Regions from separate parts of the Sediminibacillus sp. JSM 1682029 genome, predicted to be linked through region 1. Evidence: riboswitches for the same ligand, from Rfam matches in the RefSeq annotation. Region 1 holds a riboswitch; each other region holds the start of a gene.
The links. A riboswitch is a leader RNA that binds a small molecule or an ion and turns the genes downstream of it on or off. The one in region 1 is predicted to bind thiamine pyrophosphate.
Positions count from the first base shown of each region.

Region 2: another riboswitch for thiamine pyrophosphate. It lies ahead of tenI (thiazole tautomerase TenI); the one in region 1 lies ahead of ABVF09_RS17445 (ABC transporter substrate-binding protein).
Region 3: another riboswitch for thiamine pyrophosphate. It lies ahead of thiT (energy-coupled thiamine transporter ThiT); the one in region 1 lies ahead of ABVF09_RS17445 (ABC transporter substrate-binding protein).
Region 4: another riboswitch for thiamine pyrophosphate. It lies ahead of thiT (energy-coupled thiamine transporter ThiT); the one in region 1 lies ahead of ABVF09_RS17445 (ABC transporter substrate-binding protein).

Region 1 is NZ_JBEWYY010000013.1:46,261-53,876, reverse strand. Features, by position in the region: gene ABVF09_RS17450 (MTH1187 family thiamine-binding protein) at 1-137, opposite strand, end outside; gene ABVF09_RS17445 (ABC transporter substrate-binding protein) at 134-1,141, opposite strand; TPP riboswitch at 1,315-1,426, opposite strand; gene ABVF09_RS17440 (DUF4349 domain-containing protein) at 1,489-2,430, opposite strand; gene ABVF09_RS17435 (argininosuccinate synthase) at 2,847-4,106, shown strand; gene argH (argininosuccinate lyase) at 4,103-5,521, shown strand; gene ABVF09_RS17425 (carbamoyl phosphate synthase small subunit) at 5,652-6,755, shown strand; gene carB (carbamoyl-phosphate synthase (glutamine-hydrolyzing) large subunit) at 6,748-7,616, shown strand, end outside.
Region 2 is NZ_JBEWYY010000008.1:143,621-151,236, forward strand. Features, by position in the region: gene ABVF09_RS14445 (thiazole biosynthesis adenylyltransferase ThiF) at 116-1,135, opposite strand; gene ABVF09_RS14450 (thiazole synthase) at 1,128-1,898, opposite strand; gene thiS (sulfur carrier protein ThiS) at 1,901-2,104, opposite strand; gene thiO (glycine oxidase ThiO) at 2,120-3,244, opposite strand; gene tenI (thiazole tautomerase TenI) at 3,274-3,894, opposite strand; TPP riboswitch at 4,036-4,138, opposite strand; gene ppsA (phosphoenolpyruvate synthase) at 4,479-6,833, opposite strand; gene ABVF09_RS14475 (hypothetical protein) at 7,220-7,616, shown strand, end outside.
Region 3 is NZ_JBEWYY010000001.1:262,982-270,597, forward strand. Features, by position in the region: gene ABVF09_RS01330 (hypothetical protein) at 126-1,553, opposite strand; gene ABVF09_RS01335 (DUF1028 domain-containing protein) at 1,749-2,612, opposite strand; gene ABVF09_RS01340 (YflT domain-containing protein) at 2,800-3,159, shown strand; gene ABVF09_RS01345 (hypothetical protein) at 3,534-3,683, opposite strand; gene thiT (energy-coupled thiamine transporter ThiT) at 3,718-4,308, opposite strand; TPP riboswitch at 4,401-4,502, opposite strand; gene ABVF09_RS01355 (universal stress protein) at 4,607-5,020, opposite strand; gene ABVF09_RS01360 (cation:proton antiporter) at 5,100-6,284, opposite strand; gene ABVF09_RS01365 (M3 family oligoendopeptidase) at 6,637-7,616, opposite strand, start outside.
Region 4 is NZ_JBEWYY010000001.1:405,854-413,469, reverse strand. Features, by position in the region: gene ABVF09_RS02030 (ABC transporter permease) at 181-942, opposite strand; gene ABVF09_RS02025 (ABC transporter ATP-binding protein) at 943-1,671, opposite strand; TPP riboswitch at 1,885-1,985, shown strand; gene thiT (energy-coupled thiamine transporter ThiT) at 2,056-2,664, shown strand; gene ABVF09_RS02015 (EAL domain-containing protein) at 2,706-3,920, shown strand; gene ABVF09_RS02010 (endo-1,4-beta-xylanase) at 4,206-5,366, shown strand; gene ABVF09_RS02005 (serine hydrolase domain-containing protein) at 5,566-6,600, opposite strand; gene ABVF09_RS02000 (hypothetical protein) at 6,684-6,878, opposite strand; gene ABVF09_RS01995 (ABC-F family ATP-binding cassette domain-containing protein) at 6,842-7,616, opposite strand, start outside.

The DNA.
Region 1 (7,616 bases):
GTCGTTTCCAGCGGGTTTACCTGATAGCGAACCCCGGATTCTTCGATCACCGCGATTGCTTCATCTACATAAGGAACGACATCTTCCCCGTTTTTTGTTTTTGGGATGATTTGAATACTTACCAGTGAATCACTCATTGTTTTTCTTCTCCCCCGTCAGGTAAAAATTCGTTCGTGAAGGCTTTTTCTGCTTTTAACTCATGTTCAAGCAAGCCATTGTCATACATCCAGCCGGCATAATTTTCCCAGACTTGCTGTTGTTGTTCACCCCATCGTGGGGCATCATCCTGGTATTTAGGAGACAACCACTGCTGACTCGCTTTGACCAGTTCGGCGTCCAAATCGGGAACTGCGTCGATGAGAATGTCGGCGGCTTCATCTGGCTGGTCCGCTGCAAACTGATAACCTTTGGAAGCGGCAGCAACAAAGGCCTCGACTGTCTCCGGATCATCGGCGATTTTCTGCTCACTAGTCGTGAGCACGGGTGTATAGTAGTCCAGTTTTTCGGAGTAGTCGGTCAAGTACTGCATGTTCAACTCTTTCCCGCGAAGCTCTGCTTCGATACCTGTCCAGCCATAGTAAATCCAGGCGAAGTCGATGTCACGCTCGACTGCTGTAAAGAAGTCGGTATCCCCCATATTGACGATACTTACTTTTTCTACGTCGGCTTTTTCCTGTTTCATCAGGGAGTCGATGACCGCTTTTTCCACGGGAGCCCCCCAGCCGCCATAAGTTTTTCCTTCAAAATCTTTTGGCGAAGTGATCCCTTTTTCTTTTGGTGAAGCAAAACCGGAAGTATTGTGCTGAATAATGGCTGCAATTGAAACGATCGGTATATCTTGTACCCTTGCTTCTGTCAAGGCTTCCTGGGCTCCAATTCCAAAATCGGCTTTTCCGGATGCGACCAATTGATCAGCCCCGGCCTCTCCTGGCATCAGAATTTCCACTTCGAGCCCTTCATCTTTGAAATATCCCTTTTCCTTTGCGGCATAAATGCCAGTATGGTTCGTATTAGGCGTCCAGTCCAACACGAGGGACACTTTCTTTAATGCGTCCTTTTCTTCGGTGCCGGCATTTTCCTTGCTGCAGCCGGCTGCCAACAACAGAAGCAGGGCGGCAAGTAAGATTGATAACTTTTTCATCCTATTTCCTCCTAGCGATTAATGATGAAGCACTTAAACAATGCAGGACTGAAATAGGGAACAGGAACCGCGTGAAATATCATGATGTAAGCATGCGGTTCTGTGAAGGCAAGCCGTTAAAGGGCAATAAAAAATGCACCATAGGCCATACCCAGGGTGCATATTATCGCATACTACCGTTCAAATATGTTCCCTACGCTGGTGTCAGCCAGATCAGGTTCCAAGGGTCAGTATCTTGACGGATACAATCTCAACCAGCAGTAACTGGTCCCCCTACATGAAAGTGATTCATTCAATTGTCTTGATTACATTATAACCTTGCCACAGCCTGCCGATTTTTTCAAGGACTAGTTTTCCTTGGTATCTTGCCGCTTCTTTTTTTTGATTGTCTTTCGTGTAATGAAAATACCAGCTGACACCAGAGCGGCAAGCACCAGTAGAACTGGAAGATTGCCGAATAGGAACACGATCAATCCGGAAAAGAAGGAAAGGAGAAAATCGATGCTTTTGATAAATTGTTCTTTTGTTTTTTGCCAGGTGGTGGTTTCTCCACCGCTGCCGGAAATCCGTACATCGTTTTCCTGAAGACTGATGTCGACAGTGGCCAAGTCGGTTTTATTTTCCAAATAATTGATTCTTCCGGTGATCGTCTCGATTTCTTCTTGTACGCCGGCCAAGTCTTCGGATATTTGCAGCAGATCCTCGGTTTTCTTCGCTTCCTCCATAAAGGCCATCAACCGTTCTTCGACAGCCTTCTTGGACTTTAGGCGGGATTGAAGATCGACGTACTCTTCGGTGACATCCTGTCCGGAAACATTGTTTTCCAGTACTTTGCTGCTGCCCTCTTCGACAAAATCGATGAACGGCTGGAACTGCTCCTGAGGTACTCTTGCGGTGATATGCCCCTCTGTAAGGTCATCCTCGGGGTTTTGGTACGTACTCGACTCTACGATATAACCGCCGGCTTCGCTTACCTTTGATTGAATGGTTTCGAGAGTCTGTTGGTAATTACTTACTTCAATCCGTAGATTTGCATGGTAAATCACTTTCCGGTTTGCTTGCTTTGCTTTGCCGACAGCCGATTCCTCTTCCTGTTGTACTTCCCCTTCTTCTCCCGCGCTATCCTCTGCCGCCTTGTTTTCGCTTAGAACTGCAGAGTCTTGACTGCTTTCTGTTCCAGCGCTGTCCATCTCCACGGGCATGTCGGCATTTTCTGGTGAGTCGTTGCTGCATGCTGCCAACAGCAGGAGTAAACAGACCGCAAGTGAATGGAAGTGCCACTTTTTCATATTTTGACCACCCTTTAGTTTTTTAGGTAGACGTCGGGCAGCCGTGAAGGTTACAACTGACTTTCTTTTTTGCATGGATATTTGCATGGATATGAATGAATATGTATAAAATGCTGCATGTGCGAAAAGGAAGGAAGCTATAGGCGATTGTTTCGCCCGGGGTATGGAAATGGGCGGTGGGCAGGAATCACAACTGTGTACGCCCATCATACATTACATTATAAATAAGCGGCATGGGATGTTCTCACTAAAAAAACAGGAGTACCAGTAGGATATCAACAGGATAATCCACTTTTTCTTTAAAAAAATGAAATTTAACGGTTGAATTAATATACTTAATAGTGCATAATAATTCATACAAACCAAACATGCTCAGTCTATTAATAGATTACAAGCAGAAGGGGAGCGTTAATCAAATGAAAAAAGATAAGATTGTGTTGGCATACTCAGGTGGTCTTGATACTTCTGTCGCTATCAAATGGCTTCAGGATAAATATAATTTTGACGTGATTGCTGTCGCGTTGGATGTGGGGGAAGGGAAGGATTTGGACTTTGTGAAAAATAAAGCCCTCGATGTTGGAGCAGTCAAATCATATGTGGTGGACGCCAAATCGCTCTTTGCGGATGAATATGTACTTCCGGCCTTGCAAGCCAACCTATTGTACGAAAACAAATACCCTTTGATTTCGGCATTGTCCAGACCCTTGATCGCCAAGGTTCTTGTAGGAATCGCCGAAAAGGAGGGTGCGGTAGCTGTAGCACATGGCTGTACGGGAAAAGGGAACGATCAAGTGAGATTCGATGTGGCATTTACTGCCTTGAATCCAGATCTGGAAATTGTCGCTCCAGTGCGTGAATGGGCAATGTCGAGGGATGAGGAAATTGCCTATGCTGAAGAAAATGGGATTCCGGTTCCGGTCGATCTCGATAATCCCTACAGTGTCGATCAGAACCTGTGGGGAAGAAGCAATGAATGCGGCATTTTGGAAGACCCATGGGCGGAAGCTCCCAAAGGCGCTTACGATTTAACAACAGATCCGGTCGATGCGCCCGACACACCTCAGGTCGTCCAAATCACCTTTGAACAAGGGAAGCCAGTATCGCTTGATGGTGAAGCGATGGAATTTTCCAAACTTATACTTGCATTGAACCAGATCGCCGGGAAGCATGGTGTCGGACGGATCGACCACGTCGAGAACCGTTTGGTCGGGATCAAATCACGGGAAATCTATGAGGCTCCAGCCGCACTGACATTGATTGCAGCCCATCAAGAGTTGGAAGCACTGACGCTTCCTCGCGAGGTGGCTCAGTTCAAGCCGACGGTAGAGCAAAAGTTGGCTCAGACGGTATATGATGGGCTGTGGTATTCTCCGTTGACAAAGGCCTTGCAGGCGTTCATTGAACAAACCCAGACCCAGGTGTCGGGAACAGTCAAGGTCAAGCTGTACAAAGGTCACGCACAAGTCATCGGCCGGGAATCGGCACAGTCGCTTTATGATTTTGATTTGGCAACCTATAAACCGGAGGACTCTTTCGATCACGAAGCTGCTCTTGGTTTCATCAAGCTGTGGGGGCTTCCTACAAAGGTCCATGCCGCAGTCAATCGGACCAATACGGTAGCAGATGATTCCATTGAAAATGTTGTCGTCGATGTGAAGGAAGCTGTTAAACAATGAAACTATGGGGCGGACGGTTCACCAAGCCGACTAATGAGTTAGTCGATGAATATACAGCATCCATTCATTTTGACCAAAAGCTGGCAGTCCATGATATACAAGGGAGCCTTGCCCATGTGGAAATGTTGAAGGTTTGCGGCATCCTGTCTGAAGAAGATGCGGGTGACATCACAGATGGATTGAAAGCCGTAGGAAGCAAGATAACAGCTGGAGAGGCTGTGCTAAGTGAAGAGAACGAAGATATTCATATGAATATAGAAAAATTGCTTATTGATGAAATAGGCCCTGTAGGAGGGAAGCTCCATACTGGCCGGAGCCGGAATGATCAAGTCGCTTTGGATATGCGATTGTATTTGCGGGAAGCATTGCTGACGATCAGCCAGTTACTGTTGGATGTGCAAAAGGCGCTGCACAAACAGGCCGGGGACAATCTGGAAACGGTGCTCCCAGGGTACACCCATTTACAGCGTGCCCAGCCCGTCCTGTTTGCCCATCATATGATGGCATATGTTTACATGTTCCAACGGGATATCGAACGCTTATCCGATAGCTGGAAGCGGGTTAATCAGTCACCGCTTGGCGCAGGTGCACTGGCCGGGACAACATTTCCGATCGATCGGCAATATGTAGCCGACAAGCTCGGTTTTGAAGGGATTTGTGAAAACAGCCTAGATGCGGTAAGCGATCGGGATTTTGTCGTCGAGTTTTTGGCCAATGCCTCTCTCGTTTCCACGCATTTGTCCAGACTTTGTGAGGAGCTCGTGCAATGGTCTAGTGCCGAATTCAATTTTATCGAGTTGGACGATGCATTTTGTACAGGAAGCAGTATGATGCCGCAGAAGAAAAACCCCGATGTTGCCGAGCTTGTCCGGGGGAAAACGGGTAGAGTGTACGGACACTTGATGGCCATGCTGACGACGCTGAAAGGACTGCCGCTAGCTTATAACAAAGATATGCAGGAGGATAAGGAAGGGATGTTCGATTCGGTTGAGACCTTGAAAGGAGCGCTTGCCTTGTTTGCCCCGATGGTTGAAACCATGGAAGTAAAGGCTGACAACATGTATGAAGCCGTGGCAAAGGATTACTCCAATGCGACGGACTTGGCAGATTATTTAGTGGGCAAGGGCATGGCATTCCGGGAATCACATGCCGTTGTCGGGCAGGCTGTATTGTACGGTATAAACCACCAAAAATTTTTAATGGATTTATCCCTTGAGGAATTCCGGCAGTTCTCTTCCTTGATCGAGGGAGACATTTACGAGGTGCTGACGCCAAAGGCTGTAGTCAATGCCAGAGATGTAGCCGGAGGTACTGCACAAAACCGGGTAGAGGAACAAATAGCTTCTGCCAATCAACTTTTCCAAATGAGTGTGGAATGGATTGAACAACATAAACAATTGATCGGCTGCGAATAATTTATTTTCATAATAAGGATGGGAACGGCTTGCTCCAGATACGAAGGCAGCAGGCCGTATTTTTCCACCCGTATGTATAAATATTCTTATTTACGAATAAATATCAAACAGCCGCGAGAGGAGTGGAACAATGATCGAAACACCAGGCTATCTTGTGTTGAACACTGGGGACGTGTTGGAAGGGAAATGGCTGGGGACAGAAATTGCCGTTGAAGGTGAATTGGTATTTAACACAGCAATGACAGGCTACCAGGAAGTTATGACAGACCCTTCCTACGCAGGCCAGATTGTCACCATGACGTATCCGCTGATTGGCAACTATGGAGTGAACGATATAGACCATGAAAGCATCAAACCGTCACTGGCGGGGCTGATCATTTCTCATCCATGTCAGACACCCGAACATTATCAGGCAAAGTCCACCGTAAACGAAATGGTGGAACAGTATAAGATACCGGCCTTGTACGGCATCGACACAAGGGCATTGACCAGAATTATCCGTGAACATGGAGAAGTTTATGGCAAAATCACAGCGGAACCTGAAGACCTGCCGGTACATCGGAAAGTGGATCCGGAAATCGTCAAACAGGTTTCCGTTCGCAGTCCGGTCGAAATTCCTGCAAAACCGATGCCTGCCATCACCGGAAAGAAACCCAAACACATTGTTTTGTACGATTACGGTTATAAACATTCCATCACACATACCTTGACGGAGCTTGGCTGCAATGTGACAGTGGTGCCCTATGACACGGATTTGGCGGTCCTGGACAACCTAAAGCCCGACGGAGTCGTGTTGTCCAATGGTCCCGGAGATCCTGAAGACTTGGCTGGATTGGCTCGTATTATCAAGCAAATTACCGACAGTTATCCAACTTTGGGCATTTGTTTAGGGCATCAGCTGGTAGCCCTCGCAAACGGAGGGAAGACAGAACGTCTGCCTTATGGACACCGGGGAAGCAATCACCCGGTGAAGGATTTGCTGACCGGGAAGGTTTTCATCACCTCGCAAAACCACGGTTATGTAGTTGATGAAAACTCTATTAAACTGTCAGACTGGGAAGTATCTCATATCAATGTCAATGATCGATCGGTTGAAGGCCTGGTTCATCGTCATAAGCCCGTCCTGACCGTTCAATTCCATCCAGAAGCCCACCCAGGGCCGATAGATACTTATTCGATTTTTCAGGACTTTTTACAGATGATACCGAGCGAGGGAGAGGTGCAGCATGCCTAAGTTTTCACACATCCATAAAGTTTTGGTCATCGGTTCGGGGCCGATTGTCATCGGCCAGGCTGCAGAGTTTGATTACGCAGGTACCCAAGCTTGCCTGGCCTTAAAAGAGGAAGGAATCGAAGTGGTGCTGGTCAACAACAACCCGGCTACGATCATGACCGATCCTGACATTGCAGATCAGGTATATTTAGAACCGCTGACTAGTTCTTCTTTGACAGCAATTATCGAAAAGGAAAGACCAGATGGCATTTTGCCGACATTGGGCGGACAGACCGGCCTGAATCTGGCAGTAGCTCTATCTGAATCCGGAGCATTGGAAAAATACGAGGTCGAATTGCTGGGGACGCCGCTTGATACCATCCAAAAAGGAGAAGACCGGGAAATTTTCAAATCGATGATGACGGCAATTGATGAACCAGTCCCCGAAAGCATCACGACCAGCTCGGTGGAAGAAGCGGTCCGTTTTGCAAGTACCGCTGGTTACCCGATGATCATCCGACCCGCCTATACGTTGGGTGGAGGAGGCGGTGGGATCGCCAATAATGAAAAAGAGCTTAAGGCGATAGTCCGCAACGGCCTGCATGCGAGTCCGATCGGCCAGGTGCAGGTCGACCAAAGTGTGAAGGGTTGGAAGGAAGTCGAGTATGAGGTGATGCGAGATGCCAATGATACATGCATTATTGTCTGCAATATGGAAAATATCGATCCTGTCGGTGTCCATACCGGCGACAGCATTGTTGTTGCGCCTTCTCAAACGCTCAATGACCGGCAGTATCAGCTGCTTCGTTCCACTTCCTGCAAGGTGATCCGGGAATTAGGGGTGGTCGGAGGATGTAACATCCAGTTTGCTCTCAACCCCGA
Region 2 (7,616 bases), on a different contig from region 1:
ATATAAACTTCATCAGGTATCACCATCCTATATTATTTTTCCTTTATTATAATGGAAATAGCGAGATTATTGTTTCGATTACAAATTTTTATAGAAATAGAGCTCCTAAATGATCCTATCCCACGTATCGGTGATACAACGTCTTTGCTTCTGATATATCCTGTGTACCATGGACCAGCACCCGTCCATCCTGAAAGATGACAAGGCGGAAATCTCCAATTGAAAAAGAAAGCAAATAAGGATTTTGCGAAACCTTGCCGCCTTGTTTTGATAATCGCTCCGCCAGCTCTTGCAAGTTTCTGCTCCTCTGCTTTGCGGGACGAATTTGCACTGTATCCCGCCCGCACAAAACTGCTGTTTTTGCCTGGTTGTAATACGACAGAAAAGGATAGGAAGGGGCTTGACCGCAAGATGGACAATCTTCCTTCCTCAGCTTATCGACTTGAATGGCCGTATGCTGATTTTTCCATAAATCAAAGGAGACAAGTTTTTTCCGCAACGATTTCTTGTCTTCAACTAATATCTTTAACGCTTCTGCCGTTTGATACGCGACCACCATTTGGACAGCCGGACTGATGATTCCTGCCGTATCGCAGGTTATCCCTCCCATCGGCACAGTTTCAAGCAGACAATGCAAACAAGGAGTCTCTCCCGGCAAAATCGTATAGCTAATTCCATAGCTTCCTACACATGCTCCATATATCCACGGAATACGATATTTTTGAGCTATGTCGTTTATAATCAGGCGAATGTCAAAATTATCGGTGGCATCGATGATTAAATCCACCTTATCCATCAATTGCTCTATTTCCTCTACTGACACATCCATTACTATGGCTTCAATGATGACCTCGGAATTAATCGATTGAAGACGTTTTTCTGCTGCCACGGCTTTTGGCAAGCGTTTTTGAGCATCTTCTTCTGCATACAACTGCTGTCTCTGGAGATTGCTCCATTCCACGTAATCCCGGTCAGCAATCGTCAGCTTTCCCACTCCTGCTCGGACAAGGGCTTCGGCGACTCCAGTACCCAGGGCTCCTGCACCGATTATCAACACATGCTTGCTGCTAATTTTATCCTGTCCTTCTTTCCCGATGGGTGCGAACAATTCCTGGCGAGAATAACGCTCACTCAAGTACACTCAATCCTTCCATTGGACTGCTTGCTGTTGCGTAGCGTTTTTTCGGAATGCGTCCCGCTTCATACCCCAATCTTCCAGCTTCAATCGCCATTTTCATTGCCTCTGCCATTTTCACAGGATCGCCGGCACCAGAAACAGCAGTATTCAACAGTACTCCATCCGCTCCCATCTCCATTGCAATCGCAGCATCTGAAGGTGTCCCAATGCCAGCATCCACGATGACAGGTACATTCGATTGTTCGATGATAAACCGGAGATTCAATGGATTGACAATACCTTGCCCGGACCCGATCGGAGATGCCCCAGGCATAATCGCATGACAGCCTAATTCCTCTAACCGTTTCGCTAACAGAACATCATCCGACGTATACGGAAGTACAATAAAGCCTTCTTCCAACAACATTTCCGCTGCTTTTAGCGTCTCTATCGGATCCGGCAGGAGTGTTTTTTGATCCCCTATCACTTCTACTTTAATCATGTCACATAATCCAGAAGCCTTTGCCAGTTTCGCCGTACGGACGGCCTCCTCCGCTGTCTTGGCCCCTGCGGTATTCGGGAGCAGCGTATAATTTTCCACATCGATTTTTTCAAGAAAATCGGGCTGACCAGCATCAAAAATATTCATTCTGCGGACGGAAAAAGTCAGGATATCTGTGTCTGAAACTTCTATTGCTTTCTTTTGCACATCAAAGTCCGGGTATTTACCTGTCCCTAGCAAAAGTCTTGAAGAAAATTCGTAATCACCTATTTTGAGCATCATCATCCGCCTCCTACAAAGTTTACAATTTCGATTTTGTCCCGGTCTGAGAGCCTCGTATCTGCATGTGCATGCTTTTCTAATATGTTCTGATTCAGTTCCACAATCACAACCTTATCCCCAATTCCGAAGTACTCTAATAATGATGAAACAGTGGCAATGGTATCCGGAACTTCTACCATATCGCCGTTGATAACTAACTCCATCCCTATTCCTCCTCGTTAAAGCGTTTTCTCAAGGTGGCGATCTATCCGGAAGGCACGTAAGTCCGCTGACAGCGGTTCTCGATCTACTAATCCAGCGATCAGTTCGCCAGTAATAGGAGAAAGCAAAATGCCGTTCCGGAAATGCCCTGTTGCCACATACAACCCTTCGTACGCTGGATGCTCCCCTAAATAAGGAAGACCATCTGAAGTTTGCGGCCGAATACCAGCCCAGGCTTTTTCCCATTCTGCATGTATGATTTCAGGAACTAGTTTTTTCGCCTGCTCCATCAGATAAGAAATCCCACCCACTGTCACGGTTTGATCAAAGGTATTTGGTCGGACCGTGGCCCCTACCAGAAGGCGACCGCCTTTTTTGGGTACCAGATAACAGCTATGAGAAAAAATCGTTCCAGTCAGTAATGGTCGATGGGCGACCACGGAAAAGCACTCTCCTTTTACGGGATAAGTGTTGAAGGGAATTTCCGAATCAGGCAACAGGGATTCACTCCATGCCCCTCCCGTCAAAATCACCTTGTCACTCTCGAAGCTCCCTCCACTTGTCCTTACTCCTGCTATTTTTCCGTTGTCAAAAAGAAAAGCGAAAACTTCCGTAAACTCCCTTATTTCCACCCCCAGCACTGCAGCTGCTTTCAAAAAACCAAGCGTTATTTGCGGCGCTGCTACCTGCCCATCTTTTTCAATATACATCGCGCCCCGGATTGCTGAGGATAGGGCAGGCTCTCTCCTTCGTACTTCTTCCCGACTTATCCATTTTGCTTGTTCACCTGTCCGGTTTTGGAGTTCAATAACATGCTTAAAACGGTTTTCTTCCTCATCTGTCAAAGCCACTTTGTACATTCCTTTGTTTACTAATTCGATATCCATTCCGGTTAATTTTTTTATTTCCTTTGCAAGAGCAGGAAACATCGACCTGCTTTTCTTTGCCAAGTGGAACAAGGGACCATCTTCCTCCAGTTCAGCCTGTGCCGCCAGCATCCCCGCAGCCGCTCCAGAAGCTTTGCTTGCCAGGCGGTCCTTTTCCAGCAAAAGAACTTTTTTCCCTCTTTTGGCCAGGTTATACGCGACAGACCCCCCATTGACCCCTCCGCCAATCACAATACAATCGTACTTATCAGGCATTAAAAGTCCTCCTTTCCGCTTAGCACTTCCTATCTAAACTTGTTTGAGATAGAAAGTCGGGAAACATATTCTTTCACTTTCCCCAGAGGCTGGTTCGCCTCCAAAACACCCGACATCACAGCTACCCCTTTCGCACCAGCTTCCATCACCTCGTTTACATTGCCAGGTTTGATTCCTCCTATCGCTATCACCGGCATAGAGACAGACGATGAAACTGACCGTAATTGTTCCACTCCTCGTGGTGCTGATTCTGGTTTGGACTGGGTGGAAAAAACATGGCCAAAGAATGCATAATCAGCACCTTGCTTTTGAGCCAACGTTGCTTCTTCAAGGGAGTGAACCGAACAACCAACGCGGAATTCAGGGAAATTTCCCTTCACTGGGCCGATCGGTAAAGAATGATACGCTAAATGAACACCGTAGACCTTCATCACATGGGCAACGTCTAACCGGTCATTTACGATGATTTTAGAAATGGGAACTTGATTGTCTAGTAACAATTTAATCAGTTGATAGATTTCCATAGCCGTTTTATGCTTCTCACGGATATGAATAGCGGTTATGTATGGATGTATGTCCCCTGCGATTTTGGCTAATTTTTCTGGTCGTTGATTTCCGGTAGAAACGATATGCAGCTCTCCATTCCCCATAACCCTCCCCCCTTGGCTAGCGCTGTCTTTAATGAACTGCAGCTCCTTCGTCATATTTTCCATCGATTCGCGGGACGCAAAAAGGCCACCCGGATATAGGGGTGGCCTTTTAGTCAATATATTATAAACAGTCATAATATAAAAGTTTCAATCCCACTTCCCTACGCTGGTATTTCCCAGATCAGGTTCAAAGGGTCCAGAATACTATCTGTCTCAGCCTTATACGGCACCCCTAGTGTAAACATATGTGATTTTCATTAAGTATAACATAGCTCTTTTTTCAAGACTAGGATATAAGTGTAAATACAGGAAAAGCTCTTTCGGATTCAACAAACCACTCACCACTGGTCGCATAACCCTCTATTCATTCAAGAAACGACAGTAACATAGAATATGTTTCCCATTTCCCGCGTCACAAAAGGGACTGATTGATTTTATCACGTCTATTTAGTTGAGTCTCTCTTTGTAAATGCGTGAAGTGCCGCGAGATGCCATACTAGGTAACACATCACCATTAAATGAAATCCATAAAAAACCAATGAAGCTCGGATGAAGCACCTCATTGGTTACTATGCTAAAGAGATTTATAATTCTCTAATTTTGTTCATAATCATCCGCTGCTCGACGGATGCAACCAATCTCCTTGTGTCGGCTACCGTATCCGGGTTCACGCTCACACTGTCGATTCCTTCCTGGATAAGGAATTCTGTAAATTCGGGATACAAGGAGGGTCCCTGCCCACAGATAGAAACGCTCTTATGATGTTTATGTGCCCCTTGTATCAACATTTTGATTGCCTTCTTCACAGCAGGATTGCGTTCATCAAAGTAACCCATGGTGTTCAGAATTCCCGAATCCCGATCGGAGCCAAGTACCAACTGGGTCAGATCATTACTCCCGATACTAAACCCGTCAACCATTTTCGCGAATTCTTCCGCTTCGAATATGACGGATGGCACTTCGGCCATAATCCAAATTTTGAATTGTTGATCTTGTATGAGACCTTCCTCTGCCATGATTTCTTTGACTCTCTTTACTTCCCAAGTAGTCCTGACGAAAGGAAGCATGGTCCACACATTTATCAGTCCATAGTCTTCCCTTACTTTTTTTATGGCGCGGCATTCCAGCCTGAAACCTTCCTCGTATTCCGGAGATATATAACGGGAAACCCCTCTCCACCCGATCATCGGATTGGCTTCAATCGGTTCTACTTCTTCCCCGCCTTTTAATCCTCTGAATTCGTTGGAACGGAAGTCGCTCAACCTTACTACAACAGGCTTAGGGTAAACGTCTTGCGCTACCTTGGTGATGCCCTCGGCCATTTTATCGATAAATTGCTTTTCTTCGCCATTTCGCAATAGATACATAGGATGGGCGCCGACAAGGTGGGTGAAAATGAATTCTGTACGCATCAGTCCTATTCCATCGAACGGCAGGTCTTTGTATTTTCCGATCAAATCCGGCTCACCAAGATTCATGTAAACCTTCGTCCCGGTAATCGGAGCCAGCTGATGAAGATTCATTTGGTCGATAACGGATGGTGTCTGGTTTCTTTCTTTATCTTTTTCCTCCTTTTCCTCTAATATGCCTTGATAAACGACACCTCGTGTGGCATCCACAGTGACTTCCATTCCTTCTTTCAATACTTCGGTTGCATTGTTGGACCCGACAATACAGGGAATGCCGAACTCTCTGGAAACAATGGCAGCGTGACAAGTCCGGCCGCCTTCGTTGGTCACAACGGCTGCAGCTTTTTTCATGGCCGGCATCATGTCCGGATTGGTCATGATGGTTACCAGGATATCCCCTTCTTCCACCTTCGAAATTTCGGTGATATCTTTGATTTTCCTTACCTTCCCACTTCCCCTGCCCGGAGATGCAGCAAGCCCCCGCAAAAGCGCCACTCGTTTTATTTCCACTTGTTCCTTCACACCCGTTTCCTCCTTTTTTAACGTGGTAATCGGTCGAGCCTGTAAAATATATAATTCATTGGTGTCACCATCGATCGCCCACTCGATATCCTGTGGAGAGTGATACATTTTTTCGATTCGCAGTGCATCAGCAGAGAGTCGACTGATTTCTGTTGCTGTCAGGCATTGTTGCGTTACCAGGTCTTCCCCCAGGAATTCTTTGACGGCGACTTTTGACGTTCCGACTGCTTTCTCGTTTTTGACAACAAGGAAGTTTTTCGTGGCAATATGCTTTTCCACAACCCTATTATTCTTTTTATCAACGATATATTCGTCAGGAGAGACCATCCCGGAAACGACGGATTCACCCAGCCCCCAGCTGGCATTGATCATCATCTGGTTATGGTTTTCTGTCACAGGATTGGAGGTAAAGAGCACACCGGCTTTTTTACTGTTCACCATTTTCTGGACCACAGCGCAAAGAGACACATCGAAGTGGTCGAAATGCTGTTTCTCGCGATAATAAATGGCACGTGCCGTCCAAAGGGATGCCCAACACTTTTTAACGTGCCGGATCACTTCCGAAATCCCTTTAATTTCTAAGTACGTATCCTGTTGTCCTGCAAAGGATGCTTCAGGCAAGTCCTCCGCTGTTGCGGAACTTCTAACCGCTACAAACAAGTCATCCACTTGAAGGCTTGACTGAAATGTTGCGTACGCTTCACGAATTTCTTCTTCAATCGCTTTCAAGATATCGGTTTGAAGAATCAATTCCCGGATCAGAGCACTTGCGCTCTGAAGCTGGGCGTTATTCTCCATATCCAGCTGTTTTATCTCTTCGAGTATTTGTTTATCCAGGTTACGTTCCTTAACAAAATCGCTATATGCTTCCGCGGTTACACAAAAACCAGGAGGCACCCTGATTCCTCCATTGGTGAGTTCACCTAAGTTAGCCCCTTTCCCGCCCACCAGGGGAATATCTCCTTTACGGATCTCGTTGAACCAGCGAATGTACCGCTTCTCTGCCATCTACATCTCCTCCAGCTTCGTTTTTAAAATTAGTATATCATAATATTTAAATTATGTTATACTAATTTAAGTTTTTTTGGTGATTATGTTTCACAATTAATCAATAGGATATTGCTGGTGTTGCATTTGTTATTTCAAAAGTCAGAGGATTTTTGTAGAGATGCAGCTGAGCTAGGGTTTACAAAAACGAGAGAGAGGCGACCTGGATTCATTATTTAAAGACGCGCTGTAATCCGGTGTCCGACTTTTTTCTTCTCCATAAAATGAAAACCTTTGGGCTTTTCGATTTCCACCTTTTATATAGGAATAACATGGCTTATAATGAATTTATTGTGTTTTTTTCATAACACGTACTTGGTGGAGTGGAAAGGGGAGGGGAAGATAGAATGAAGAAACCAATCAAGCTGCTTTACTGCACTGTCGCCTTGCTTTCGCTCGTTCTTTTGCTGGTTGGCTGTGCAGAGGATAAAAGTAAAGAAGTAGATACAAACACATCAGAGGATCAATCCGTTTCTGGTACAGACTCTAACGGAGATGAAAAGCCATCCACTCAGGAAGAGGCAGAAGACACTTCTTCAGAAAACACTCAAAACGATAGCAATATGTCTACCGATAGTGATAGTTCCGAGCAAAGTGGTGCGCAACAGGAGGGGGAAAAAGAAAATTCCGGGAAAGAAACCGAGTTGGATGAAAGAGACGCACAAATGGAAGTAGAAGACACTGACACTCAAAACGACAACGAGAACAACCAAATTCAAACAGACACCGATGAAAAGGATCAAG
Region 3 (7,616 bases), on a different contig from region 1:
CCTCAAAGATTATGTACAGTTTTTTTCTTATGGTATCACATCCCCCTCCACTTCAGGAAACATTTCGTTCACTAGTGAACAGAGGGACTGTCCCCCTCCATCCGGACTGCCCCTCTGATAAAATGTCAAAATATAAATAGCGAAAGCAATGTGGATATAAATAAGCCTGCCATTACAGGCAAAAAGTTTTTACGTACCAGTTCCATGACAGGCACTCCGCAAAATCCGGCTATGGCCACCAATGAAGACCAGGCGATGATTGTTCCTCCCCCAGTCCAGATCGATCCCATTTGACCGATCGCTGCAAGGACAGATGGATCAACTGTTCCATCCGCCAAAGCACCAGACAACGCCCCTGTCAATGGCAATCCTGAAAATCCAGATCCATCCAGTCCTGTAATGATTCCGATGAGCAAAATGCTGAACGCTGCCAATATCGAGCTTTCTGGCAGATATGCTTGAAAAGACTGGACTAAATCAAACAGCAGCCCAGGCGCTTTATCTGTCTCGACGGAAAGTATGGCACTGGCAAAATCGGCACTTCCGAGAAAGAAAAAACCCGCAATCGGAATAACAGGCCCCATTGCTTTGAATGCAAAAACAAATCCATTGGTAATATGTTCACTAATGTAATCGAGGGCACGGTGCTTGCCAAATGCCACGGTCGACAAGAGCAACAATACCACAGCGACTCCACCGATAAAGGCAGCACCGTCTCCTCCCTCGAATCCTCCCATTCTTCCGGAATTCAGCTTTGTCGATACCATATATATCATGACAGCCAACATGGACAATGGAACAATTACAGCAAAAAATTTCCCCACCAACGGGACATTCTGTTTCCCCTCTATCGATTGATCTTGTTCTTCCACCCCTCTCATCATGCTCAGTTCCTTCTCATTTCTGGGATCATCCTGCGAACGAATGTGCCGGCGGTTGACAAAATAAGCAATAGATATAGCGATCAGCCCGGTTATCAAAGATAAAATAAGCCCTTTCTCCAATACGTCTGCTGTTTCCACACCAGCAGATGCGGCAGATAATCCTGGCGCGACTTGAATCACATAATCGGAAGACAACGCCATTCCTTGCCCGGCAAGAGCCACAGCCACTGCTGCCACTGCTGCAGGAAGTCCGGCACGGATGGCTGCCGGAACGAGGAGTGCGCAAATAAGCGGAACAGCCGGAGTGGGCCAAAAGAATAATGAAATAACGTAAGTCACACCGACTAATACAAAATAAGCTAAATGTCCGTTGACCATCACCCGTTGAATCGGCTGAATCATCCGTCTGTCGGCATCCAAGTCTTTTAATGATTGAAGCAGCGCGACCATAAAAGTGATAATCAAAAAGATATTGAACAATTCTTTAGCCGCTACAAGGTTGGCGTTGAAAATAGCAGTAAACCCACCGATAAGACTCCCTTTATAAACCCAGGCAACTAGAAAGGTACCCAGCAGTGTCGGCAGTACCACGCCCTTCCGAAAAATCATGGTAAGGATGATTAAAAATGTAAAAAAACCGTACAACCAATGGGAAAAAGTCAACTCCATAGCAAGGAACCCCCTTCAACTGGTACTGCTTGTGTGAGTGCTATAGCCTATGCAACGGGAGTACACAGAGTTCCGTTCCTCGAAAAGCATTCTTGGAGGATTCCTTGGACTTCTTCTTGAAACAAGGAAAAACACAAAACCGCCCCTATAAAAAACGCCTTAGCCCAACCTGGCTAAGACGACTAAAGATTAAAGCTACTGCTTATTTAAAAACTCCAATACTTCTTTATCTATCTTCCCTGTTTCTAATTCCCTTTCCTCGAAATTCTCGGTATGGAGGTACTCCGTCAAGCGCTTCTGAAGTTCTTCATCGGAGACTCCTTCGCTCCTTATATAACCCTTGCCTATTAAGCCAGAAATCACCTGCTGCTTTACAGTTCCCTCAAGCGGAAGGATATTGTCCGGTTTGGTCTCTCCAAAATAAAGCTGTTGGAGCTGATAAAGACGCGCGATTTCCTCAATCGGCTCCGGATGGTCGTCAACCCGTAAATCGACAAGCCTGTCATTCAAACCGCCATACCCACCTTTTTCTTTTACAACATACAGTGCCGCCGACTGTTTTCCTCTGCTGTCTCCACCAGCTTCTTGTGCCGCTTGCAGACATGCCAGCAAACGTTCAGCCAGATTCCCCTCCGTTTGTTCGAAGGTTCTCGCCATTTGGGCAACAGTTGCCTCATTTACAAGGATGTTCCCCTGGGCTGCGAAGTTTCGGCCATGGATTCCACCTGCCCAATCATAACATTGCTTCCCAGTGAAAGTAGCGCTGTTTCCCTTTGCGTCCACTATTCCGACCTGACGTTCTTCCCTCTGCGGGTCATCTTTGATCAACTGTTCGATAACTTCTTCTGGTGCATAACCTTTTTCAAGGAGCTCAAGCCCCCGCGGGCCGTATGAAGGATTGGCAAATGCCTGGGTAGCGACTGCTCCCGCCCCTGCCCTCGCCCAGGGGACGACAGCTCCTACCGCAATAAACTTTGATTGAACAGCAATCCCGTGTTCTCCTGTATCCGGATCCACTCCGACAATCGAAAAAGTTGCTACTATTTTTTTATTTTCCATCCTCATCCTCCCCTTAATGACTTGTAATTATTTTAGAGCATCCCTCCCTTAACAACAATGTTTTTACTTGAAAATTGACTCTTTTCTGATACCGGGCAACGAATTAAGCCCCCCCATCCAAGTGTTTCGTTCTATGCAGGACGGGTATTTTACTAATGAAATGGAAAATAAAAAAGGAGGACTTTCAATGTCACCATTTATCCGCAAATATACGAATGACGAACAGTTGCAACAGGATGTAAACAAGCTAAGTCAAAAGGGCATTGATAAAGATAACGTTTATGTTCTGGCACATGACAGTGACCGTACGAAACGCGTTGCAGATAATGCTGACGCCAACACCATCGGATTGAACGAAATGAATCTAAAGAGCGCCGTAGGTAATATGTTCAATAAAAAAGGAGACGAGCTTCGTACCAAGCTGAAAGAAGTTGGTTTGTCGGATGTGGAAGCCAACAATTATGAGGAAGAGTTAGATGAAGGAAAAGTTTTGCTAGTGGTCACCAATACAGATAATGTCGAACAATTATTAACCGAAACTCTGTAAGAGGTGGAAGCAAAACTGGAATGCCAGGGTAGGCAGAATCCTAAAAAAAGCGGTCTGTATGGGAGTTCACTCCATTCAGACCGCTTTTCGCGTAATTTCAAAAGGTTTTAGTGAGGGCTGCAGGAAGGACTCGAGCGAAAATTCACTTGGTCATGTGACCTTCTTGACATAGTCAGCTATGGCCGCCCCTGCGGCAAGCATCCGCTGACAGGCAACTTGTGAAATCCCCCGACAAACGCCGAAAACAAAAAGGACGTTTTTCAGTTCCCTCCTGTTGCGGCAGCCCCTTTTTATCTTGGCTTCCTTACGGAAAAAGAAACCGCAAGTCCGAGAAGCTTTAATCATTACATCCAATCCATGTACTTAAAACATATTCATCTTTTCGTTGATGCTTCTTCCGATTCGGCTTGTTCACTACAAACAATGCAAAGCAGTTTCCCCTCATGGAGAACACCATCAAAAAAACCATCTTTACAGTAAACAGCATCATCACAACGATTACAATTGCCGATAAGTTCCTTCATTAAGAATCCCGCCTTCCTTTTACTTCCCCTATACTCATTTTCCTTGCGACCCAGACCTTGCTTCTGCCAATCTTGGCTGTTTGTAGAACAAAAAGGAAATGACAATCGAACTCAAAATAAATGCCGGAAGCATGTAAGATCCATTATATACAGCGGAATAAAGCCAAATCGGTTGTCCTTCGGGTGCGTTTTCCGAAAAGAAGAAAACTCCCGCCAACAAGTGACCCAAAAAGCGTCCAGTGCATCCCAAAAGCACTCCAAGTACAATATACACAATAAATGCTGAATTTTTTCCAGCTTTCAATGATTCTTGTACTTTTGCAGATACCACTCCTGCCGTTCCGAGAGCTGTAAATGCAAAACCGTATTCAATCAATCCCTGTAAAGGTGTAAGAATATAAGCTGTACCGGTCACGACTTGAAAAGCCCCGAACAATAGGCCGCTTAACAATCCGCCTTTTACTCCCCATCGGAAAGCAACAAGGAATACTGGTATCATGGCAAATGAGACAGAGCCGCCTTGCGGCCAGATTTTGAACGACAAGAAAGGAATAATATCAAGTACGAGCGCCATAGCAGACATAATGGCTACCTCGACCAAAAATAGTGTTTGCCTTGATTCCATAGTGCCCACCCCCTTCATTTTGGTTAACGACAACAAAAAAGCAATGCGGGGGAAGCTTCCTGATGGAAATACCCGTTGCATTGCTTCATTGCCATCAAAAAAGCCGCCATCCCTACGCTAGCATCACCTAACAGGTTCAAAGGGTCTGGACAACTACGTCCACTCTCAGCCAGTTGGCTCCCCCTGAAGGCTTCGGCACCATTTTTTTGTTAAACAAAGTATAACGAAAACTGCCCTGTACTGCAAAAATCCGGCGCGAATAGAAAGTCGTGCCAAGCGGTAGTATCAATGCTTATCGTCAAACTGGAATGACAGTCACTGGTACAGTCGACTTTTGCAGGACTTTATAAGTGATGCTTCCTAGCTTTTTCTTTGGTTTTCTAGGAGCTAGAAAAATTCCCTTTATAGCTTTCCCTTTGGCCTCTTCACATATTTCCACTGCAGGGATTCCCCAGCGCGTTTTACATACAACCTCCACCAGCCCCTTTGTCCTCTTTTCTGCCCGATCCAGGATTTTGCCGGATGTTTCCTTTTTGTAGTTTTCCAACTTCTTTATCCCGACTTTTGATTGCGCATACTGGGTATGGACTTTCGGCTGGACGTTCAACAATTGGATTCCATATCCACTTGCAAGCGCCGCTTCTACAGCATGGTCGACTGCGGATAGACATTGCTCACTGTCATCGACTGGCACCAAATAAATTTTCTGCATGGGCGTTCACCTCTATTGCAGTCTATTCAATTAAGAAAAGAAAGGCACCATCTGTCGAGAAAAAATGTTCACAAGCTGATTATTTTTCTTTTTCTTTTGTCAGTGGATAGACGCCGACACTTTGAATGACTAATGACAACAATATGGCGGCGAAAGTCAATGAAACTAGAACATTATCTTTATCCACCCCAGCTTCTAATCCCAGCAATAGGGCGACCGACATCGTCCCTTTTATCCCGGACCAAGTAATCAAACCAACGTCCCCTGCACTGAATTTTTTTCTCCAGGCAGGAACGACGCTCGTAAAACCAGCCAGTACAAGGAAACGGACAACAAGCGATAAAACAAAAATGATAAAAGCAAGGATCCAGCCTGGAAATGCAAGATAATCTGCCGCATCAATGCCAATAAGCAAGAAAATGAGCGCTAACACAGACGGCTCAACAATGGTCCAAAATCCGTCAAGTGATTCATGGAAATAGTCTTCTTTTTCCGTTTTACCGAATTCCCAGGAGAGCATGATCCCAGCAGTGACAGTTGCCAAGACACCAGAAACCCCGATTTTTTCTGCAATATGGAAGCTGCCGTACGCGACGATAATACTGAGCATAACCTGGTATTGTTTATGATGTGTATAATGGACGGCCCTGCTGAGAAGCCAGCCAAAAATGATCCCCAGGATGATTCCGCCTGCAGACACGAGTAAAAATTCACCTAAGAAGGAACCGATCGAGAACGATTCTCCACTTTTATACATGGTCAAAAGTACCGAGTAGACAACGATGCTTGTTCCATCGTTAACCATCGATTCACCTTCTACAATATCGGCAATTTTTTCATTTCCCGTTGATTGCTTCAATATGGAAACGACCGAGACAGGATCAGTCGGTGTCAGGATTGCCGCAATTAAAAGCGCTCCTAACAGGGAAATTTGAAGGAAAGGTCCACTGATAAAATAGATGGCGACTCCCAGAAGTCCAGCAGTCGCCATTAGGCCTACAGTAGTAAGCGAAGCAATGATCCATTTATTTTTCTTTAACGAATCAAGCGAAAACTGGTATGCGGAAGTGAACAACAAGGCTGGTAAAAAAACGTTGAAAATAATCTCTTTCGTTATTTTGAGAGAATCGAAGTAAGAAATAAACGATAGCACGATTCCTAAAAGTACCAACACCATCGGCACCGGAAAATACTTCTGTTTTTTGTCGATGGAAAAAACGATATAACCTATAAATAATAGCAAAACGATCTGATGCGCTAACATGACCGAGACTCCCTTCTACAACATTCATTTCTATTCTTTAGCCTTAAAGCAAGCAGCTTAAACTGGCAGTATATACATATCTTTTTCTGCCGCCTTTAAACTGCATCCTCGAAAACCGTATCGTATCCTCCATCAAGCAATGTTGAATGAAGCGAAATTTTCCATAGAGAGAAGAGACCGGGATATTATCGTGTGAAGCGAAGTACCCTGCCGGAGTGAGATTTGCTTCATTTGCTAGTCACTCAGTGCATTGCCATGCTTTTTAAAATATAAAAACCGAACGAATTGTAATCGTTCGGTTTTCGTTTTGACCGCCGTGCTTTTGACCCATTTCCACTGTATTGACAAGTCTTCATCGCTCGGTCAGCTTTAAGAATTCTTCCACATCGTCTCTGCACAATTGAATGGCCTTCTCCCAAAACTCCATTCTGTCCAAGTGGACATCCAAATGTTTTTTAGCCAATTCCTCCACGGTCATACGTCCAGTGTCCCTTAAAAGTGCCACATATTTGTCCTCGAATCCTTGTTCAGTTTCCAATGCATCGGCATAAATGCCTAGGCTGAACAGATAGCCGAATGTGTAAGGAAAGTTGTAAAAAGGGACATCGGTAATATGAAAATGTAGTTTAGATGCCCAGAAAGTCGGATCATATCCGTACAACGCATTACAATACGCATCCTTTTGTGCTTTTTTCATCAATTGATTCAGACGTTCAGCGGAAACAAGACCTTTTTTCCGTTCCTCATAAAATTGGGTTTCAAACAGGAAACGGGCATGGATATTCATGAAAAACGCCACACTACGTTGTATTTTATCATCCAGTAATGAGATTTTTTCTTCTTTTGTTTCGGCGTTTTTCACAGCGGCATCAGCTACAATCATTTCTGCGAAAGTAGAAGCTGTTTCGGCTACATTCATTGCATAGTCTTGATTCAAAATTTCTATATCGTTCATCACGAACTGGTGATATCCGTGTCCCAGCTCATGAGCCAATGTTGCTACATTGGAAGGAGTACCTGAATAAGTCATAAAGATACGCGTTTCCTGACTAACGGGAAAACTTGTACAAAAACCTCCCGGACGTTTACCAGGACGATTTTCTGCTTCAATCCAGCGTTCATCGAAGGCCATTTGGGCAAATTCTGCCATCCCGGTGCTGAAGCGGCTGAATTGCTCGATGATGATCCTTGCAGCATCATCGTAATCGATCGTCTTGTTATTCTCCCCTACTGGGGCATCGAGGTCAAACCAGCTCAATTTTTCAAGTCCGAGCAATTCAGCTTTTCGTTTGAGGTAAGATACAAAAGGGGTTTTGTTATTGGATATTGCCT
Region 4 (7,616 bases), on a different contig from region 1:
GGGGGACTGCAGCATCACTAAATGGGCTGAATGTTGACAGGACGGGGCTCGAGGGTTGTGAAGGTCTGACCCCGATTCCATAGGTTGTCCCTTTAATTTGGTGAGGGGGTCAGTCCCTCTCGCTGTTACTGGGTAATAATGAATGGCTCGTAGGGACTGACCCCCAAATCATCCGAATGTTTATTCTTTCATTCTGTTTTTGACGAGCTGCATGCGTTCGTTGAATAAGGTCGGATAGGACATGTAACCGAGCAGGATGCTGGTGACCACGGCTGTTGTCAGGATCAGGAACAAAATTAACAATTGAAATTGAACGGCTTGAACTGGGTCTGCACCTGCTATGATTTGGCCGCTCATCATTCCCGGGAGCTGGACGAGTCCGATGGTTTTTTGGCTCTCTATGGTCGGTATGGTACTTGCTTTGATGGAAGTGATCAGTTGGCGATGGATCGCTTGTTTAGGTGTACCCCCCAATGAGAGGATCAATTCTGTTTCGTCCTCGTGGTCTTCCACCTCTGAAGTAAATCGATTCAAAAACAGGATCGACAACACCATGGAATTACCGATGATCATTCCGCTGATTGGAATGATATATTGCGGAGTGGGCGGAGTAATCGACAGCCCGAGCAGAATTCCTTGGGTAAGGACTTCCACGACTACAAAGGTAAGAACCAGCTTCCATGTGATCCCCTGGATTGAGCGGCCTTTCCTGCGTGCGTTTTGGGTGGCTGCCGCGATCATCAGGACGACCATCAACAGGATGTACAGCATATTTTCAGCGTCGAATACATACTGCAAAAGATACCCGACTGCCAGAAGCTGGATAATCGAGCGGACTGCAGCGATGATTGTATCTTTTTCCAGTTCCAGTTTCAATGCTTTCGATAATAAAAGCGGAATGAGAACGAAAATGAGAGCGAGGGACAAAGTAAGATAATTCATTTAGTCCTCCCCCTTTACAAACCGTCTGACTTGTTCATTGGATGGGTCATTCAACAGACTGCTTTCCCCTGTCTCTACAACCTCGCCAGCGATCATCACCCAGGTATAGTCTCCGAGGTTTTTTGCCTGTTGGAGGTTGTGGGTGATCCAAATCATCGTCGTGCCATACTTTTCATTTATTTTGACAATCAGCTCTTCGATGTCTTGTTGGGAAACTCGGTCAAGCGAAGCGGTGATTTCATCCAAAAGTAAGATATCCGGCCGGTTGACTAGAGTGCGTGCAATTGACAACTTTTGCCGCTGACCACCAGATAAATCTTTAATGTTCTGTTGAAGGATGTCCTGCTTCAGACCGACTAAGTCCAACAATTCTAATGCCTTCTCCCGGCGAAGTTCTTCTCCCTGCAGTTTGAGAGGAAGAGTTAGGTTATCGAAAACACTTCCACTTATCATGGTAGCGCTTTGCAAGGCAATTCCGACTTTCCTGCGAAGCTCGACAGGATGATATTTTTCAATATGTTTGTCCTCCACATAAATATCTCCAGAACTGGTTTTACGCAGGCCGTTGATCAACCGGAATAAACTCGTTTTACCAGCACCGGATGGCCCGACCAAGGTTGTGATTTTTCCTTCAGGAAAAGAGCCGGTTACTTGTTTTAATATTTCCTGTCCATCGGCAGCGTAAGTTACATTTTCTAGACGAACGGCCTCCTTGACTGTCACTGGCATGAATGATTCTCCTTCTCTCTAGTTTGCAAGTACAATCAGTTTCCCCAATATAGACGGTTCCTATTTTCCCTTTGTACCAGATCAATTTTAACAAATATCCTGAAGATTTGCTGACCGAATCGATGCTGTCTATATGAAGAATCTACGCAAAACTCTACCACCCTCAGGGAGAATCAGGTATAATAAAATTAGCGCAACACACAATTACATAAGCGAAACCACAAGGGGAGCTATATGCTGAGAGTGAACGGAACTGTTCTGACCCTTTGAACCTGTTAGTTAATGCTAGCGCAGGGATGTGGATGATGGTGGATCGGATTCTGGCTGTCTGCATACATGTTCTCCCTTGGTGTTTCGTTTGGAAAAGGGGAGTTTTTTTATATGTTGAAAAAGTTGGGTTTGGTTGCATTGATTGAAGCATCATTTTTCGCTGCACTGGCATTTGTTTTTGACTTGCTGCCTTCAATCAGATTGTCGCCATCGATTTCCATCTCGTTCGCCATGGTACCGGTTCTACTGCTTGCTTTCAGAAGGGGCTTCGTTGTCAGTGCTCTTGCCGGCCTTATTTGGGGATTATTGCAAGTAGCGCTTGGGGATGCCGCACGCTCTTTTCTGACGCCTTTACAAGGATTTATCGAATACTTTGTCGCTTTTGCATTCGTTGGGTTTGCCGGCCTTTTTTATCAACCGGTTCAGACTGCATTTCGCAAGGGGAGGAAAAGAACCGCTTTATGTCTCGTGACTGCTGCTGTTTTTGTCGGCAGTATCGCACGTTATTTTTGGCATTTCATCGCCGGTTTCATATTTTGGGGTGAATATGCGCCCGAGGGAATGAACCCAGTCTTGTTTTCCTTTATTGCCAACGGGGTGACAGCACTTGGTGCCGCTGTATTGTGTTCTATAGTGACTGTATTGGTAGTAAGCAGTGCACCTTCGTTGATCAAGCCCAAAGTGACTGCCGCCACTGTCACTCCTCCGCGAAAGGCTTCCTGAGAGATAAATAATAGAATGGTTACGGAAGGTAGGGGTAACTCATGGATCCATTGGACATCCTGGACAATTTACAGAGTATAAAGCCTGTCTACCAGCCTATTGTCAGTGCGATCCGTCATTCGGTAGCAGGCTATGAAGTGCTGGGAAGATTCAGGGTCAAAGGAGAATGGGAAAGTCTCGGCCCCTTTTTTCACGATCCGGATGTACCGGAAGAGTTTAAGGTAGAAGTCGATCAACATCTGCTTCAAATCGCTTTAACAGAAATGCTGGACTCAGAAGTTGACGGTTATTTGTTTATAAATCGGAATGCCAAGCAGCTAATGGTGAATGACGGAGAAGACCTGTTGCAGCTGCTGCTCGATTTCGAGGCAAAAGGGTTTGCGATGAACCGTATTGTCATCGAAGTTACGGAGCATGACTTCGATGAGGCGTTTGAAAATTTAAATCATCTCCTGCTTTATTATAAAACATTCGGCATCCAGATCGCAGTCGACCACGTTGGAGCGAAAAGCTCTAACATTGACCGGATCCGCCAGCTGGAACCGCACATATTAAAAATAGATACGGATATCATCCGCCGTCATAACGCGGATGGTTTTCAGGATATCATGCATTCATTATCCATGCTCGCCAGGCGGATCGGAGCGGCTTTATTGTTTGAAAACATAGAAGATAATTTTCAACTGCATTTTGCCTGGAAGCATGGTGGCCGTTTTTACCAGGGATATTACTTGGCAAAACCGGGTTTTACGATGGACAATCAGTCCGTATTAGGGGTGAATGTAACGGATAAGGTATCCGAATACATCCAACGGGAAAAACAACTGGTGGAACAACGTCTGTATCACGTGCTGAATTGGGAGAAAAAAGTGAAAAAAAACCAGGCACAGTGGGAAGGAATCAAAAATGCTGATCATTTTATCGAAGGCTTGACGAGTGACTTTGAGGAAGAGAGTTTCCGGATGTTTATCTGCGATAGTGACGGTCACCAGGTATCTTCCAACTTTCGCAAAAGAGACGGCCATTGGGAAATGGAACCTGACAAAATAGGGTCGAACTGGGCATTCCGTCCTTACTTCCTTGAAAATACTATGCAGATGAAAACGTGGAGTAGAGGGATACTGTCCGAAATCTATTCGGATATTGAAACAAGAGAAATGATTCGAACGTTTAGCTTTCCGCTGACAGATGAGTATTTTTTGTTTATTGATATCCGCTATGCTTTTATATTTGAGAACGAATCGCTGCTAATCTGATCGGGGCAGCCATCACGCACAACATTAGCTATGAGCCTGGCAAATGCCGGGCTTTTTTTGATGGGCAAAAGGGTGGTCATTAGGCCGGAGTAAATGGAGAGATATAGTTCCATTTACTTATTTTCCTGAAAAGTTAGTTCGTTTAATTGATAAACAAAGTTAAGCTGTTTATAATGAAAGGGCTTACAAACTAGAGAAGGGAGTTTATCATATTGCTTCTCTAAGTTTATAAGATGGGAGGGATGAGGAGGGTTTTGTAACTATTTAAAAAGGAGGAAATGATTGATGCTACAAGTCCTACGAAAACCTATAATTGCAGGCCTTGCCTTATCTTTGCTGGTTCCTGTTGGCGCTCGTTCTGTGGTGGCGGAACAAACAGAAAGTGCTGCTAGTGCCTTAGAAGTTCCATCTATCCAGGAAAGATATCAGGATTCTTTTGCCATTGGAGCCGCTGTGGAGCCTTATCAGTTGGAAGGAACACAGGGAGAAATACTTAAACACCATTATAATAGCATTGTTGCGGAAAACGTCATGAAACCGGTCAACATTCATCCGGAAGAAAAGCGTTATGATTTTGAAGAAGCAGACAAGATTGTACAGTTTGCCAGGGAAAATAACATGGAAGTCCGTTTCCATAATCTCGTCTGGCACAGCCAGGTACCAGAATGGTTTTTCCTCGATAAGCAGGGGAATAAGATGGTGGAAGAAACAGACCCGAAGCAACGGGAGAAAAACAAGCAATTACTATTGAAGCGGTTGGAAAAACATATAAAAACTATTGTGAAGCGATATAGAGATGATGTAGATTCATGGGATGTAGTCAATGAAGTAATCGATGAATATGCTTCTAATGATCGCGGACTGCGTGAATCCCCGTGGTATCAAATAACGGGGACCGACTATATTAAGACTGCCTTTGAAACAACCAGGAAATACGCTGGCGAAGATGCAAAACTTTATATCAATGACTACAATACAGAAGTAGAACCGAAGCGAACGTACTTATACAATCTTGTTGTTGACATGCTAGAACAAGGTGTTCCGATAGACGGCGTGGGCCATCAATCCCATATCCAGCTTGGTTGGCCATCCCTTCAGGAGATGGAAGATTCGATCAATATGTTCGCAGATCTGGGGCTTGATAACCAAATCACCGAACTCGATGTCAGCATTTACGGTTGGCCACCAGTTCCAGCATATCCAACATACGACGCCATTCCGGACAGTGTCTTTACAAACCAGGCACAGCGCTATGATGATTTATTTGCCTTGTATGAGAGACTGGAAGATAAAATCAGCAACGTCACCTTTTGGGGAATTGCAGATGATCACACCTGGCTTGATGATAGGGCCGAAGAGTACAATGATGGGGTAGGAAAAGATGCTCCGTTCGTATTTGACCCGGATTATAATGTGAAGCCTGCCTATTGGTCCATAATGGACTGAATAGGTAGTGAAGAAACACATAATGGTATGGACTGCCTGGACTACGGCAGTCCTTTGTTTTTTAACCGATTCCCATATATGGAACTTATGATTCCATTTGGTTTAAAGGAGACCGTCTTCACATTAATGTTAATACAACAGATCAGGTAACTACCCTACATACATAATTGCATAACCAACCTTATAAAAAGCAACACCCTCAATATCGTTTTGTTAATGGAGGAAGCAGTCGCTTGTACACTTGGCCGATGATACCTTTCAATTGGTGTACACCCAGGCCTGCATTCGTCATGATAACCGCACCGGTTCCCAAGGAAGGATAAGCGACAAGCATCGATTGAAAGCCAATTCCCCAACCGAGAGAAGAGATCTCCTTTTCTCCCTCTATCCAGTCCATAAACAACCCAAAACCTGAAAAGGGAGCACACCCTTGGGGGGAGGACATTTCTTCTGCAAGAGAATGTGAGAGTACTACGGAGCTTTTTCCGGCCGTAGCAAGAAGGAATTCATTCAATAAAAAATTCAGATCAGTAGGGGTTGTCCATAAACCTGCTGCTGCAGGAAATGGATACTCCGTATATTTTTCATTAACAAGCCGGCCAACCTTATTGTGACCGGAGGAAAGCTTTTCTTTTTCTGTTAATGTATATGTACTGTTTTTCATATGCAACGGTTCAAACAATTCCTCTTTCATTATTGTTTCAAAGGATTTTTCGGTAATATCTTCTATCAAAAGCTGAATAATGCAATAGCCGGCATCTGAATAATGAAAAATACCCCCTGGTTTTTCTTTGATATGGACTGGTTGGGGGCAGTAAGCGGTTTTGCCTATCAATACATCTTCCATAAGGGGGAAGCCTTCAGCTTCGTTAAGAGGACCGAAGCTTTCTTCGGGATCCTTTATTCCTGCTTGATGGCTTAGCAATTTGCGTAATGTGACTTTGTTTGTTTTTGTCAGGGGTGATTCGGGTACTTTCCAGGATACTAGTTTCCTATTTACATCCTCATCCAAGTCCAGGATTCCTCTTCCTGCGAGTTTCATCACAAGCATGGCTGTGACAAACTTACTGATGGAGCAAGCGCTGAATAACGTGTCAGGTTTTACGTGCTGGTTTGTACCAGCTTCTGCGATACCGAAACATTCCGTTGATTGAAGGTTATACTTCTCGATAATCGCCAAACTCATTCCAGGAACAGTGGACTGCTCCACCAAGGATGCTAACTGTTTACCCATTTTTTCATCTCCCCATCTGTATTTCTTTCTATTATATAACAAGAACATATGTTCGTAAATGGAGTGATGAAAGTTGTTAAGGATTAAATATAGAACCATTTATCAAAAACGTCCAACAGAGCTGGAATCAAAGCCGGATCATCCCATTCTTTAACATCGATAATACAAAAACCGAACGAGCCTCGAAGCATCGTTCGGTTTTTGCTTTGGCGATTGTCTTTTTGTCCGTTGTTATCATTCGTTAGAACATTTTCGTCGTCCAATCTTCGCAATTCCATTTATCCGTGACGATCCCCTCATAGAAATCCGGCTCGTGGGAAATCAACAATACACTCCCTTTGTATTCGGAAAGGGCACGCTTCAATTCTGCTTTTGCATCCGGATCCAGGTGATTGGTCGGTTCATCCAAAACAAGAAGGTTTGTTTCCTTGTTGAGCAATTTGCAAAGACGGACTTTTGCTTTTTCTCCGCCGCTGAGCACTTGTACTTTGCTTTCCATATGCTTTCTGGTAAGTCCGCATTTAGCGAGAGCGGCCCGCACTTCCTGTTGGGTAAAATGCGGGAACTCGCTCCATATTTCTTCAATGCATGTGGTGTCCGATTCCTTTTTCAACTCTTGTTCGAAGTAACCGATATGAAGGTGCTCACCCAATTGAACAGAGCCGGAAACAGCAGGGATTTCACCAAGAATGCTGCGGAACAATGTCGTTTTGCCGATACCGTTCGCTCCATACAAAGCGATTTTTTGCCCGCGCTCCATTGAAAGATTCAATGGACGAGACAAAGGTTCGTCATAACCGATGACCAATTCGTTGGTTTCAAACAAATACTTTCCTGGAGTCCTTGCTGTTTGAAACTGAAAGGAAGGCTTCGGCTTTTCCGCATCCAGTTCGATGAGATCCATTTTATCCAATTTCTTCTGCCGTGACATCGCCATTTTGCTTGTAGCTGCATTTGCTTTATTTCGGGCAACAAAATCTTTTAAATTGGCGATTTCCTTCTGCTGCTTCTTGTAA